Regions from separate parts of the Stappia sp. G46H5W genome, predicted to be linked through region 4. Evidence: predicted binding sites of a transcription regulator. Region 4 holds the regulator's gene; each other region holds the start of a gene.
The links. Region 4 encodes PhoB, which activates phosphate uptake and scavenging genes when phosphate is short. Its sites were predicted from a motif close to TGTCATNNANCTGTCAT; they were not measured.
Positions count from the first base shown of each region.

Region 1: a site for PhoB is predicted at 1,041-1,057, ahead of ugpB (sn-glycerol-3-phosphate ABC transporter substrate-binding protein UgpB). Genes of this name have one in related genera too.
Region 2: a site for PhoB is predicted at 2,001-2,017, ahead of olsB (l-ornithine N(alpha)-acyltransferase). Genes of this name have one in related genera too.
Region 3: a site for PhoB is predicted at 1,955-1,971, ahead of ACVJ6E_RS18065 (DUF2794 domain-containing protein). Genes of this name have one in related genera too.

Region 1 covers NZ_JBZFLL010000002.1:472,589-475,791, forward strand. The annotation lists gene ACVJ6E_RS07910 (replicative DNA helicase) at 1-777, opposite strand, end outside; gene ugpB (sn-glycerol-3-phosphate ABC transporter substrate-binding protein UgpB) at 1,204-2,523, shown strand; gene ugpA (sn-glycerol-3-phosphate ABC transporter permease UgpA) at 2,664-3,203, shown strand, end outside.
Region 2 covers NZ_JBZFLL010000005.1:43,504-46,706, reverse strand. The annotation lists gene ACVJ6E_RS15820 (DUF1330 domain-containing protein) at 47-349, shown strand; gene ACVJ6E_RS15815 (GNAT family N-acetyltransferase) at 346-825, shown strand; gene olsB (l-ornithine N(alpha)-acyltransferase) at 857-1,726, opposite strand; gene ACVJ6E_RS15805 (ATP-binding protein) at 2,031-3,203, opposite strand, start outside.
Region 3 covers NZ_JBZFLL010000005.1:524,019-527,221, reverse strand. The annotation lists gene ACVJ6E_RS18070 (S8 family peptidase) at 1-1,370, shown strand, start outside; gene ACVJ6E_RS18065 (DUF2794 domain-containing protein) at 1,534-1,932, opposite strand; gene ACVJ6E_RS18060 (GNAT family N-acetyltransferase) at 2,454-2,975, shown strand; gene ACVJ6E_RS18055 (NAD(P)H-dependent oxidoreductase) at 3,005-3,203, opposite strand, start outside.
Region 4 covers NZ_JBZFLL010000001.1:1,021,057-1,024,259, forward strand. The annotation lists gene ACVJ6E_RS04180 (GcrA family cell cycle regulator) at 249-791, shown strand; gene phoB (phosphate regulon transcriptional regulator PhoB) at 935-1,633, opposite strand; gene phoU (phosphate signaling complex protein PhoU) at 1,771-2,481, opposite strand; gene pstB (phosphate ABC transporter ATP-binding protein PstB) at 2,550-3,203, opposite strand, start outside.

The DNA of each region.
Region 1 (3,203 bases), on a different contig from region 4:
GACGCCGCCGTTGACGGTCTTCATCGTGCCGTCGGGCTGCTCCTCGGCCATGTAGGCCTCGGCGACATTGTAGGCGATGTTGGTGGCGAGCGAGGTCTTGCCCATGGCGGGACGGCCGGCAAGCACGATGAGATCCGACGGCTGCAGGCCGCCCATCAGGCCGTCGAGATCGCGCAATCCGCTGGCGATGCCCGACAGCGCGCCTTCGCGCTGATAGGCGGCGGCGGCCATTTCGATGGTCGCGGTCAGCGCGTCGCCGAAGGAGACGAATCCGGTGTCGGTGCGGCCCTTTTCCGCCAGTTCGAACAGGCGGCGCTCGGCATCGTCGATCTGCGCCGTCGGCGGCATGTCGATCGGCGCGTCGAAGGCGATGTTGACCATGTCCTCGCCGATGCGGATCAAGGTCCGGCGGATCGCGAGGTCGTAGATCGCGCGGCCATAGTCCTCGGCGTTGATGACCGAGGCGGCGTCCGCTGCGAGCCGGAGGATATACTGCGCGGCCGACATGTCGGCGATGCGGGCATCCTGCGGGAAGAAGGTCTTGAGCGTGATCGGCGAGGCGACCTTGCCGGCGCGGATCAGCTGGCCGGCCTTCTCGTAAATCTCCCGGTGGGGAGCGATGAAGAAGTGCTCGGGCTCGAGAAAGTCGGAGACGCGGTAATAGGTCTCGTTGTTGACGATGATCGCGCCCAGCAGCTGACGCTCGGCCTCCGCATTATGCGGGGCGACGCGCATCGCCGCGGCGGTTGTGTCGTTCGCCGGAACAGGACCCTTCATTCTCACTTCCCCTCGTGTGCCCTTGTTCCTACCGGAGGCAGGGGGAGGGAGGAAGGGGAATCCGGGCGGTGTGCATTTCGTGTGAAAGGAGCGGGGAAAACGTGGGCGCCCGGTTGACGCGGAGGGCGATCTTCGTTCCGCCGGCAAAAGGTCTGCCAGGGGGCTAAGGGGCACGCATGACACGAAAGTGACCAACTTGCCCACATGCCCTAGGGGAACGGTGTGGATCAGCGATTTCCCGCTTGTCTTGGGGCTCTTGCGTCTGTCATGGAAGTGTCGCTTAATGTTCATGTGAGCGACATCTGGCGTTCATATGAAACAAATACGAAATGCGGACATTTTCGTTCAACGCGTCTTCTATACCGGAGGCCGCGTTGCCCAGAACCGCATGTCGGGCCGGGTGCCCGAGCTTTGGGAGAGCAAACTATGGCTTATCGCAAGACGCTGGCCGGTCTGGTCGCCGCAACGATGCTTGCCGGCAGCACCACCGTGTCCTTCGCCGCCACCGAGATCCAGTGGTGGCACGCCTTCACCGGTCGCCTCGGCGATCTGCTGAACGAGCAGGTCGAGAAGTTCAATGCCTCGCAGAGCGACTACGTCGTGGTCGCTTCGCACAAGGGCAACTACTCCGAGGCGCTGAATGCCGGCATCGCCGCCTTCCGCGCCGGCGAGCAGCCGCATATCCTCCAGGTCTTCGAGGTCGGCACCGCCACGATGATGGGCGCCAAGGGCGCCATCAAGCCGGTCTACGAGCTGATGGCCGAGACGGGCAAGGAGTTCGACCAGAGCGCCTACCTGGCCGCGGTTGCCGGCTACTACACCACCACCGACGGTCAGATGCTGTCGCTGCCGTACAACTCCTCGACCCCGGTTCTCTACGTGAACCGCGATGCGCTCGAGGCGGCTGGCATCGATCCGAACACCGACCTGAGCACCTGGGAGAAGGTGGGCGAGGTGCTGGACAAGCTGAAGGCGTCCGGCGCAGCCTGCCCGCTGACCACCGCCTGGCAGAGCTGGGTGCATCTGGAGACCCTGTCTGCCTATCACGACGTTCCCTTCGCGACGAAGGAGAACGGCTTCGGCGGCGTCGACACCGAGCTGTCCTTCAACGGACCGGTTCAGGTCGCGCATATCGAGGCGATGGGCCAGTGGGCCAAGGACGGCAAGTTCATCTATGCCGGCCGTCGCAACGAAAGCGGTGCCCAGTTCCGCGCCGGCGAGTGCGCCCTGTTCACCGAATCTTCGGCCGGTTATGCAGGCGTGAAGTCCGAGGCCAAGTTTGCCTTCGATATCCGCCCGCTGCCGTACTGGGATTCGGTCGAGGCTGCTCCGGTCAACACGATCATCGGCGGCGCCTCGCTGTGGGTGATGTCCGGCCATGAGGCCGAGGAATATGCCGGCGTCGCGGAGTTTCTGAACTTCCTGTCGTCCGCCGACATCCAGGCCAAGTGGCACCAGGACACCGGCTACCTGCCGATCACCATGGCCGCCTACGAGCAGACCAAGGCCTCCGGCTTCTACGAGGCCAACCCGGGCACGGACATTGCCGTCATCCAGATGACCGGCAAGGCGCCGACCGCCAACTCGAAGGGCGTGCGTCTGGGCAACTTCGACCAGATCCGCGGCATCATCGACGAGGAGCTGGAAGCGGTGTGGGCCGGCGACAAGTCGGCCAAGGAGGCGCTCGACAACGCGGTGGAGCGTGGCAACCAGCTGCTGCGCCGCTTCGAGCAGGCCAACCGCTGATCCCCTGAAACGGTCGCGGATGCGGGACATGTCCCGCATCCGTTGCCCATTCCAAGAAACGGGAAACGGTCCGGCAGCCTGCCGGGCCGTTTTCGCCCGTCGGCTAGACCCGGCGGACAGAGCAGCCGGAATAGCGCGCCATGCACAAACGCGTCGTCTTCAATAGTCGGGTCTTGCCGTATCTGCTGCTAGCGCCGCAGATCTTGGTGACACTAGTCTTCTTCTTCTGGCCCGCGGGCCAGGCGATCTATCAGTCCGCCTATATTCCAGACCCTTTCGGTCTTTCCTCGCAGTTCGTCGGCTTCGGCAACTTCGAGTTCCTGCTGAGCGACCGCTACTATCTCGCCTCGTTCAAGACGACGGTGATCTTCTCGACCCTGGTAACGTTTGTCTCCATGGGTGCGGCGCTGTGGCTCGCGGTCATGGCCGACCGGGTGATCAAGGGATCGAGCGCCTACAAGATGCTGCTGGTGTGGCCCTATGCGGTGGCCCCGGCGGTTGCCGGCGTGCTGTGGCTGTTCATGTTCAATCCCAATGTCGGTCTGGTTGCCTGGTACCTGAAGGCAATGGGCTACAACTGGAATCACGTCCTGGACGGCGAAGAGGCGATGGGGCTCGTCGTCGTGGCCTCCGCCTGGCGCCAGATCAGCTACAACTTCCTGTTCTTCCTGGCCGGCCTG
Region 2 (3,203 bases), on a different contig from region 4:
AGCGGGCCGCCGTAGCCCCACGGGCAGCTCCATGAAAGGTGCAGGCATGGCAAAGGCATATTGGGTGGCGCGGGTCGATGTGAGCGATCCGGACGCCTACAGGAAATATATCGAGGCGAATGCCGAGGCGTTTCGCGCCTATGGCGCCCGCTTCATCGTGCGCGGCGGCCGCTTCGAGTGCAAGGAAGGCGCCGCGCGCCAGCGCAACGTGGTGATCGAGTTCGACAGCTACGAGAAGGCTGTCGCCTGCTACGAGAGCGAAGCCTATGCCTATGCCAAGTCGCTGCGCGCCTCGCACGCGGTCTCGGACCTGGTGATCGTCGAGGGCTACGACGGCCCGCAGCCGTGAGCGCGCCGGCCGGGGCCTTCGTGGTGCGGGTTGCAGGACCCGAGGATGTCCCGGCCCTGCACGAGCTGTGGCTGGCGGAGGCGGACCGGGGCGACTGGTCCCCGGCCGCCTCGCCGGAAGGCTTGCTGCCCGAGCTCGACCTGCTGGCGGCGGAAAACCGGGTCTGGGGTGCCTTTCGCCGCGGCCGGCCCGTCGCCATGGCGGCGGCGGGCGAACTGGACGGGGCGATGTGGCTGTCGGTGATGGGCGTCGCCTCGGCCTGCCGCGGCGGGGGCCTGTCGCGCTCGCTGCTGGCCTCGCTGCTCGGCCATGGCGCCTGGGCCGGCTATTCCGCGCTCGTCGCCTTCGCACGACCCGAGCGCGGCGGCTTTCTCGATCATGTCGGCTTCCTGCGGCTGGACGCCGGCCAGCTCGATGCCGGCGCGCGAAACATCGCGGCCCGCTACGGCGTCGAGCCCTGGGCCCGGCGCCTTTGAGGAGTGCCGGGGCGCCCTGACCGAGGGCGCGTTACTGGCTGGCGTAACGGCCGGCGTCGGCGCCGTAATGATTGACGTAGCGGCTGTTGAGCGCTTCCACCGGCATGACGATCAGCACGTCGGTGGTGCCGAACTGGCGGTCGACCACGGCGCCGTCGCCGATATAGGCGCCGAGCCGCAGGTAGCCCTTGATCAGGGGCGGCAGCTCGCGCAGCGCCTGGCGCTCGTTGACCTCGGCCTTCGGCATGCGGTTCATCTCGACATAGCGGTCGCCGACCGCGCGCACCCGCCAGGCTTCCGGCGTCCTGGCATTGTGGTGCAGGAAGGCGAGCTGCGAGGCGATGCGGTCCGGATCGGTGCCCTCGATGGAGGCGCAGCCGACCATCACGTCGATCCGGTGCATCAGCACATAGGCCCAGATGCCGTGCCACAGCAGCTCGACCGTGCGCTTGGTGCGGTAGGGCTTGAGCACGCAGGAGCGGCCGAGCTCCAGGAACTGCAGGCGCGGGTGGGCGTCGACCAGCGACTGGATGTCGAATTCGGCGGCGGTGTAGAAGCCGCCATGGCGCTCGGCGACGTCCTGGCGCAGCAGGCGGTAGGTACCGACGATGCGCGGCACGCGGCGGCCGAGCTTGTTGCGCTCGGTCAGGTCGTGGTCGAGCACCAGGAGATGGTCGCAAATGTCGTCATAGGCATCGACATCGCGCCTGTTTGCCTGGGTCGCGGCATCGGCGATCGCCGACATCTCCTCGTAGAAGACGTGGTAGCGCAGCTCCTGGGCCTTGCGGATCTCCTTGGCGCTGCGCGCCAGGCGCACCTCCAGCGAGCCGATGCGGCCGAGGCTGGGAACGTTGCGGCCCGAGGGGCCGGCCTTCATCGCGGCAAGCCAGCTGGTGGCCATCGCCGGGGCGAACTTGCGCATCAGGCTGCGCGGCGACAGAACAGCGTTTCTTGACATGGCCCCGAGCCTTCCCTGCTTGCCTCCCGCGGACGCCGTCACGCAACGGTGCCGGTTCCGGGCAGGCCCGGCCGGCCATTCTCGTGTCGCTCCTGCCAGCCGAACCGGCCCTGCCAAAACTCTCAACCGGCAAACAATTCCGGCGCAAGCAGGCAGGCGAATCGGCCGCACATGACGGACGGCCACGTTTGCTGGCCGTGCCGTAGACCATACTTTCCCAACACTTGCGTGACAATTGGCGAAGTTTTCAGTGCCCGCCCGGGAGGGCCGTCTCCGCGGTGCGGCGAACGATACGCCGGCGAAGCAGGTCCGGGTCGAGCGGCTTGGACAGGACCGCATCGGCACCGGCGGCAAGCGCCGCCTTTTCCGCATCGGCGGTGACATCGGCGGTCACCACATAGACGGGCGCGCGCGGCCAGCCGCCGGCCGTCTCCATCTCGCGGAAGCGGCGGATTGCCGCAATGCCGTCGACCACCGGCATGTGCAGGTCCATCAGGAGCATGTCGCAGGATCCGTCGGCCGCCGCGGCAAGGGCCGCGGCCCCGTCGGCCGCCACCACCGGCTCGTGGCCGAGCTTGCGCAGCAGGGCCTCGCTGAGCATGCGGTTGATGTCGTTGTCGTCGGCCACGAGGATGCGCAAGGGACGCTGCGCGCAGGCGCTGTCGCAGCCCGTCCCCTCGCCATCTGCCCCGGTGAGGGAGCGCGGCTCGGGCCGGTCCCAGGGCGACAGGCCGGTATCGCGGCCGAGCAGCGTGGCGCAAAGCTCCGTCAGCGAGGTGGCGCGCACGGGGCGGATCAGGTAGCCGCCGAAGCCCGCCTCGCGCAGGCGCGGCAGCCGGTCGCGCTCGCTCGGCGCCAGCAGCACGCCGGCGGGGGCGGCAAGTCCGGCGGCGCGGGCGCTGGCGAGCCAGGCGCCGGCATCGGTCACCGCCAGCGGGTCGAGCAGGACGAGATCGGCGGACAGAAGCGCATCGTCGTCGTCCTCCTTGCCCGGGGCAAGCAGCGTGGTCGCGGCACCTTGCGCGGCCAGCGAACGGGCGATCAGCGGCATCTCGATGCAGCTCGCAGACACAAGCGCGATGCGGGAGCCGGCCAAGGGCCGCGCGGCCGGAGCCGGTGCGGGCAGGGCCGGGGCGGCGCGAAGCGGCAGCTCGACGCGGAAGGTGGCGCCCTCGCCCGGCGCGGAACAGGCGATCACGTCGCCGCCCATCAGCCGGGCCAGCCGGCGCGAAATGGCAAGGCCGAGGCCGGCGCCGTCGAAGCGGCGGGCCGGGCCGTGGTCGACCTGCTCGAACTCCTCGAACAGCCGTTCGGCCTCTTCCGGGGCAAAGCCGATGCCGGTGTCGCGCACGGTGATGGCGAAGCGGCGCGGGGGACCTTCGGGGCTGTCCTCTCCGGTCTCGGCGATCGGCTCGATGCA
Region 3 (3,203 bases), on a different contig from region 4:
CCGAGCTGCGGGCCAACTGGCTGTCGGTCGCGGCCGTCGGGCGCGACGGCACGCTCGCCGACTATTCCAACCGCTGCGGCCTTGCCATGACCTGGTGCCTGTCGGCGCCGGGCGGCGGCGACGACCAGGATGCGGACGGCATCTACTCGACCTCCAACACCGGCGGCTATGTCAACATGTCGGGCACCTCGATGGCCGCCCCACATGTGACGGCGGCACTCGCCATTGCCCGCGAGATGTTCCCCGATGCGCCCGCCACCGAGCTGGCGCAGCTGGTGCTGGCGACCTCGCGCGATGTCGGCGCGCCGGGCATCGACAGCGAATACGGCTGGGGCCTTCTCGATCTTGCCAACCTGACCGCCACCCGCGAGGGCAGCACCGCCTCGGTGTTCAGCCAGTCGCAGACCGCCCAGGCCTCGACCCTGTCGCAGATCGCCGGCACCATCTCGAACCTGGCCGCCGCACACGGATCGGGCAAGGCCATGCCCGGCACGGTCAGCCTGTCGAGCCATGGCGCCGCCGCCGGCGAAGCCGCCCGCTACCGGTTGTGGGGGTCGATGCTCGGCAGCTTCTCCAGCACCTCGGCCAACGCCGGCTCCCCCGGCAGCATCAGCCGCACCGGCGGCATGCTGACCGGTATCGACGTCACGCTGGCCGACGGCATCGGCGGCGGTGTCGGCATCGGCTTCACCTCGGGCAACAGCCAGGGCGGCGGCAACACCGCGCGTGCCACCGGCCTGCATGCGGTGGCCTATGGCAGCTACTCGGCCGGCGGCTTCTTCGCCGACGCGGCCGGCGGCCTGACCCGCTTCGAGACGAGCCGCACCCGCAACGCCATTGCCGGCGCTGGCGGCGCCGTCGCCTTTACCGGATCGAGCAACGCCGTCAATGTCGGCGCCTGGTCGAATGCCCGCGTCGGCATGACCTTCGAGACGATGGGCGCGACCGTGCAGCCCTATGTGCAGGCCCGCCTCGTGCATCAGTGGCTGGGCAGCTCGACCGAGACCGGCGCCGGCGTCTTCTCGCTTGCCGCTCCGTCCGCAAATGCCAGCCAGTTCGATGCCGGCGCGGGTGTGCGCGTTGCCGCGCCCGCGATGGCGCTCGGCACCGTGGCAACGGTCGCCCCGGTGATGGACGTTGCCTATGCCCGGGCCATCGGCTCGCTCGGCGACCGCCGCAACGCCACCATGCTGGGCGCCTCCGTCACCGCCACCGGCAACGGAATCGGCCGCGACATCGCCCGCCTGTCGGCCGGCGTCGAGGTCAATTCCGCGACCAACGGCCTGTCCGGCACGCTCACCTATGCGGGCGAATACCGGGCACGCGCCCAGTCGCACGCCCTGGCCGCGCGCATGTCCTACAAGTTCTGAAGGTTCGACGGTTCCGTGCTCGCAATCCCTGCGGCACTTCCTTGCGGAGGCCGGCCTGTCTGGCCTCCGCCTTTTTCTCGTCAGTTGGGGCGGCCTGTCCGGCCTCCGCCTTTTCTCGTCAGTTGGGGGCGGCCTGTCCGGCCAGCGCCTTTTGCTCGCCGGTTCACACCAGGCTGAGGTGACGCTTCTTCTCGAAGACCTTGAGCACCTGGGCAAGGTCGCCGCCGCGCTTGAGGATCACACCGCCCGTGCCGACCACGGCATAGGCGCCCTGCCGCTTGGCGTTGCGCGGCACTTTCTCGATGCGGAACAGCGGCATTTCAGAGCTGCGGCGGAAGACAGAGAACACCGCCCGGTCCTTCAGGTGGTCGATGGCGTAATCCCGCCATTCGCCCGAGGCCACCCGATGGCCATAGACCCGCAGGATCAGGTCGAGTTCGCGCCGATGAAAGGAAACAAGCGCGGGGACAGGCGGTGCGCCGGGACTGCGGGCAGTCGCAAGGCCGGAGATCGGCGCCGGCTCCGCCCCGGCCCTGGATGCGTCTTCATCGAACTCGCTCATCGCGCCTTCTGCCTCGCCGCCCTGTCATCCGCCTGTCATGATGGGCCGCCCTCTTCGCCTTTTGCAAGTCCCGGCGGCGGAGCGGGCGCGCGCAGGCGCATGCAGCCCGGCGCAAGAGCACGCCGAGCACTTTGCCAAACCCTTGCAAAAGATGGCGTTTCGGCCTCCCTGGGGCCCCTCGCCCGGCCTTTTTCGGGGCCCATGTCGATTTCATAGTTTCGCCCCATTGCAGCCCAGACGGTGCCATCTTGACCGGCGAAATTCGCATCGTTGCATAAGGAACTGACGACAAGGCTTCGGTACGCAACAGCCCCCCAGCCCCCCGGGGTTTTGTCGCAGATGTTCCCCGGTCCGCAAGGACTGAGACTGCAACCGGAAGGGCCGGCTCCAACGCCGGCCCTTTTCCGTTTCTGCAGCTCCCCTCCCCGCTTCTCCGCGTTTTCCACCTCGTGCACGACTGGCTGTGACCTGGTCATGCGCAACGGCTTTTGTCCGCCGCCGAAGGGCGCTATCATGGTTCCATGAGTATCGGCCTGACAGCCCTGCGCCCAGCGCGCCACGACGATGCCGAAGCGCTCGCCACCATCCACGAGGATGCCTGGCGGTCGACCTATCGGGGCATCATCGACGGCCTGGAACTGGAGCGGATGATCTCCCGCCGCGGGCCGAAATGGTGGCGCACCGCCTTGTCGCGCGGTGTCCAGATCCAGATCCTGCAGGTCGCCGGCATTCCCGCCGGCTATGCCACCTGGGGCCGCAGCCGCATGCGCGAGCTGCCCTTCGAGGGCGAGATCTACGAGCTCTATGTCCGGCCGGACCATCAGGGCCTCGGCTTCGGCAGCGAGCTGTTCACCGCCACCCGCGCCGCCCTGACCCGCGCCCGTCTCGACGGCCTTGCCATCCGGGTGCTCAAGGACAATGACGAGGCGGTCCGCTTCTACCAGCGGCGCGGCGGCCAGATCCTGATGACCAGCCGCGAGCGCATCGCCCAGACGACCCTCGATCTCACGATCTTCGGCTGGTTCCCCGAAGAGCGTTACTGAACGCCTCGGCCCAGGGGCTCCTGCCGCGCTCAGGCCGCCTCCCCGTATTTTCCTGCCTTCTCGATCCAGCCCTTGCGCTTTTTCTCGTCCGAGCCCTGCACCGGCGCGAAGGTGCGGAAGCGCACGGGCGAAAAGCCGCAGAACTCCAGGATCTGCTTGCGCATCGCCCGGAAGCCGGGCGTCCACAGCAGGAAGCGCAGGTACCACGGCGGCGTGTCGGAGGTGACC
Region 4 (3,203 bases):
GCGGCGAAACCAAAGTCGCCGGAAACGGCCTTTTCTGGGGAAAACCGTATCAATCCCCAGGTGAATCGCCCCCTCACCTTGAACCGCAAACCCGGCATATTGTAGCTTTGCAGTCAAGAAATACGAGATCTCGTGTATCCGACTCACAATAGCCTCAAAATCCGGCAATGAGCGGGGCACCCTCACGGTGTGCCGATAACCTTTTATTAACCAGATGTCGGGGCCCGATCAAACACGGAGTTGAGCGCATGTCCTGGACAAGCGAACGCGTCGACCTTCTCAAAAAGCTCTGGACCGACGGGCTGAGCGCCAGCCAGATCGCTGCAGAACTGGGCGGCGTGACCCGCAATGCGGTGATCGGCAAGGTTCACCGCCTCGGCCTGTCGGGACGCGCCAAGGCGGCGGCTCCCGCCCAGAAGGCGCGCGCCAAGCCGGCCAAGGGCGGCGCGGAGGAAGCGGCACAGGCCGCGACCCAGCAGCAGGGCGGCAACGCCCCCTCGGCACCGCAGACGGTGGGCGCCACCGCGCTGAAGATCGAGACCGCTCCGGTCGCGGCTCCCGCGCCGCAGGCCAAGCCGGTTGCCGAGTTGGTGCCGATCGCCAAGCGTGCGACGATCCTGACGCTGACCGAGCGGACCTGCAAATGGCCGATCGGCGACCCGACCAAGGAAGACTTCTACTTCTGCGGCCACCCGTCGAACCCGGGCGTCCCCTACTGCACCTATCATTGCCGCATCGCCTACCAGCCGGCGAGCGACCGCCGCCGCGACCGCAACGTTGCCAACGGCTGAGGCAACGCCCCGGCCCGTTTCCGGGGGCGCAGTTACGAGAAAGGCCCGCCTGCGGTATCCGCGGCGGGCCTTTTCGCATTCTGGTGCCGGTTCGCAGATAGACGGCGCGACAGCCGCCCCGGCGTTTCCGCTAGCTGCGGGTTTCAGGAGGCGGCGGCGAACTGGTCGTTGAAGGCGTAGCCGGCGCCGCGCACGGTGCGGATCGGATCCGGCACCTTGCCGCGGTTGATGGCCTTGCGCAGGCGCCCGACATGCACATCGACCGTGCGCTCGTCGACATAGACGTCATGGCCCCAGACGCCGTCGAGCAGCTGCTCGCGCGAAAAGACACGCCCCGGCGAGGTCATCAGGAACTCCAGCAGGCGAAACTCGGTCGGGCCGAGATGGATCTCGCGGCCCGAGCGGCGCACCCGGTGTGTCTCCCGGTCAAGTTCCAGATCGCCCGCGCGCAACAGCGAGGAGACGACCTCCGGTTTTGCCCGGCGCAGCATCGCGCGCACCCGCGCCATCAGCTCCGGGATCGAGAACGGCTTCACCACATAGTCGTCGGCACCGGTGGCAAGGCCGCGGATGCGCTCCTGCTCCTCGCCGCGGGCGGTGAGCATGATCACCGGCAGACGTTCCGTCTCGGCACGCGAGCGCAGGCGGCGGCACAGTTCGATGCCGGACAGACCCGGCAGCATCCAGTCGAGAAGCAGCAGGTCCGGCTGGCTCTCGCGCAGGAGAAGATCGGCCTCGTCACCGCGCATGCAGGTCTCGACCGTGTAGCCCTCGGCCTCGAGATTGTAGCGCAGCATCATGATGAGAGGCTCTTCGTCCTCGACAATAAGGACCTTCGGCATGTCGGATACCCTTGTCCAATCGACCCGGCCGGGAGGCATCGGCGCGGCTTTTCGCTCGCGCCGCCTTGCCGGCTCTCGTTGTCAGCGGCGGCGGACGGCAGGGCCGTCCGCGCCATCGTCAGGTTGCCAGGGCGTCCTCAGGACGCGGTATCGGTCTCGATGCCGGTCTCGTCGACCTTCTGACGCTCGTCGGTCGGCAGCACGCCGGTCGACATGTACATGACGTTTTCGGCGATGTTGGTTGCATGGTCGCCGATGCGCTCGATGTTCTTGGCGCAGAACAGCAGATGGGCGCAGACCGAGATCTGCCGCGGATCCTCCATCATGTAGGTGAGGAGTTCGCGGAAGATCGAAGTGTAGAGCGCGTCGACCTCGTCGTCGCGGTCGCGCACGGAGGCCGCCGCCACGCCGTCCCGGCCGGCATAGGCATCCAGCACATCCTTGAGCTGGCTCTGGGCGAGCTCGGTCATGTGCTCCACGCCGAGGGCGAACTTCTTGGAGTCGAAGGTACCCTCGATGGCGATGACGCGCTTGGCGACGTTCTTGGCGAGATCGCCGACGCGCTCAAGGTCGTTGGAGATGCGCATCGCCGAGATCACGTCGCGCAGGTCGCTGGCGACCGGCTGACGGCGGGCGATGATCAGGATCGCCTGCTCCTCGATCTCGAACTGCAGGGCATCGACCCGCTTGTCCTGTGCGATCACGCGGCGGGCAAGTTCCTTGTCCATGCGCACCAGGGCCTGCACGGAATCGTTCAGCATCATCTCGGCGAGGCCGCCCATCTCCGACACCCGGCCGGCGACTTCCTTCAGCTCCTCGTCGAACGACGAAACGGTATGTTGGCTCATGTCTCTTCTCCATTCGGGGCGCGGCAAGGTGCACGCGTCATCCCGTCTGTTCCCGCGGCTGGTCCAGACTAGCCGAAGCGGCCGGTGATGTAGTCCTGGGTGCGCTTGTCCCGGGGGTTGGTGAAGATGTCGTTCGTCGCCCCTTCCTCGACCAGGTTGCCGAGGTGGAAGAAGGCCGTGCGCTGCGAGACGCGGGCGGCCTGCTGCATGGAGTGGGTGACGATGACGATTGTGTAGTTCTCACGCAGCTCGTCGATCAGCTCCTCCACCTTGGCGGTGGCGATGGGATCGAGGGCCGAGCAGGGCTCGTCCATCAGGATCACTTCCGGGCTGACGGCGATGGCGCGGGCAATGCACAGGCGCTGCTGCTGGCCGCCGGACAGGCCGGTGCCCGGCTCGTCGAGGCGGTCCTTCACCTCGTTCCACAGGCCGGCCTTCTGCAGGCTGGAGGCGACGATCTCCTCCAGCGCCGCCTTGTTGCGGGCCAGGCCGTGGATGCGCGGGCCGTAGGCGATGTTGTCGAAGATCGACTTGGGGAACGGGTTCGGCTTCTGGAACACCATGCCGACCTTGGCGCGCAGCTGCACGGGGTCGACCTTGGGATCGTAGATGTCCTCTCCGTCGATCAGGATGTTGCCCTCGACGCGGCAGACGTCGATCGTGTCGTTCATCCGGTTGATGCAGCGAAGGAAGGTCGACTTGCCGCAGCCCGACGGGCCGAT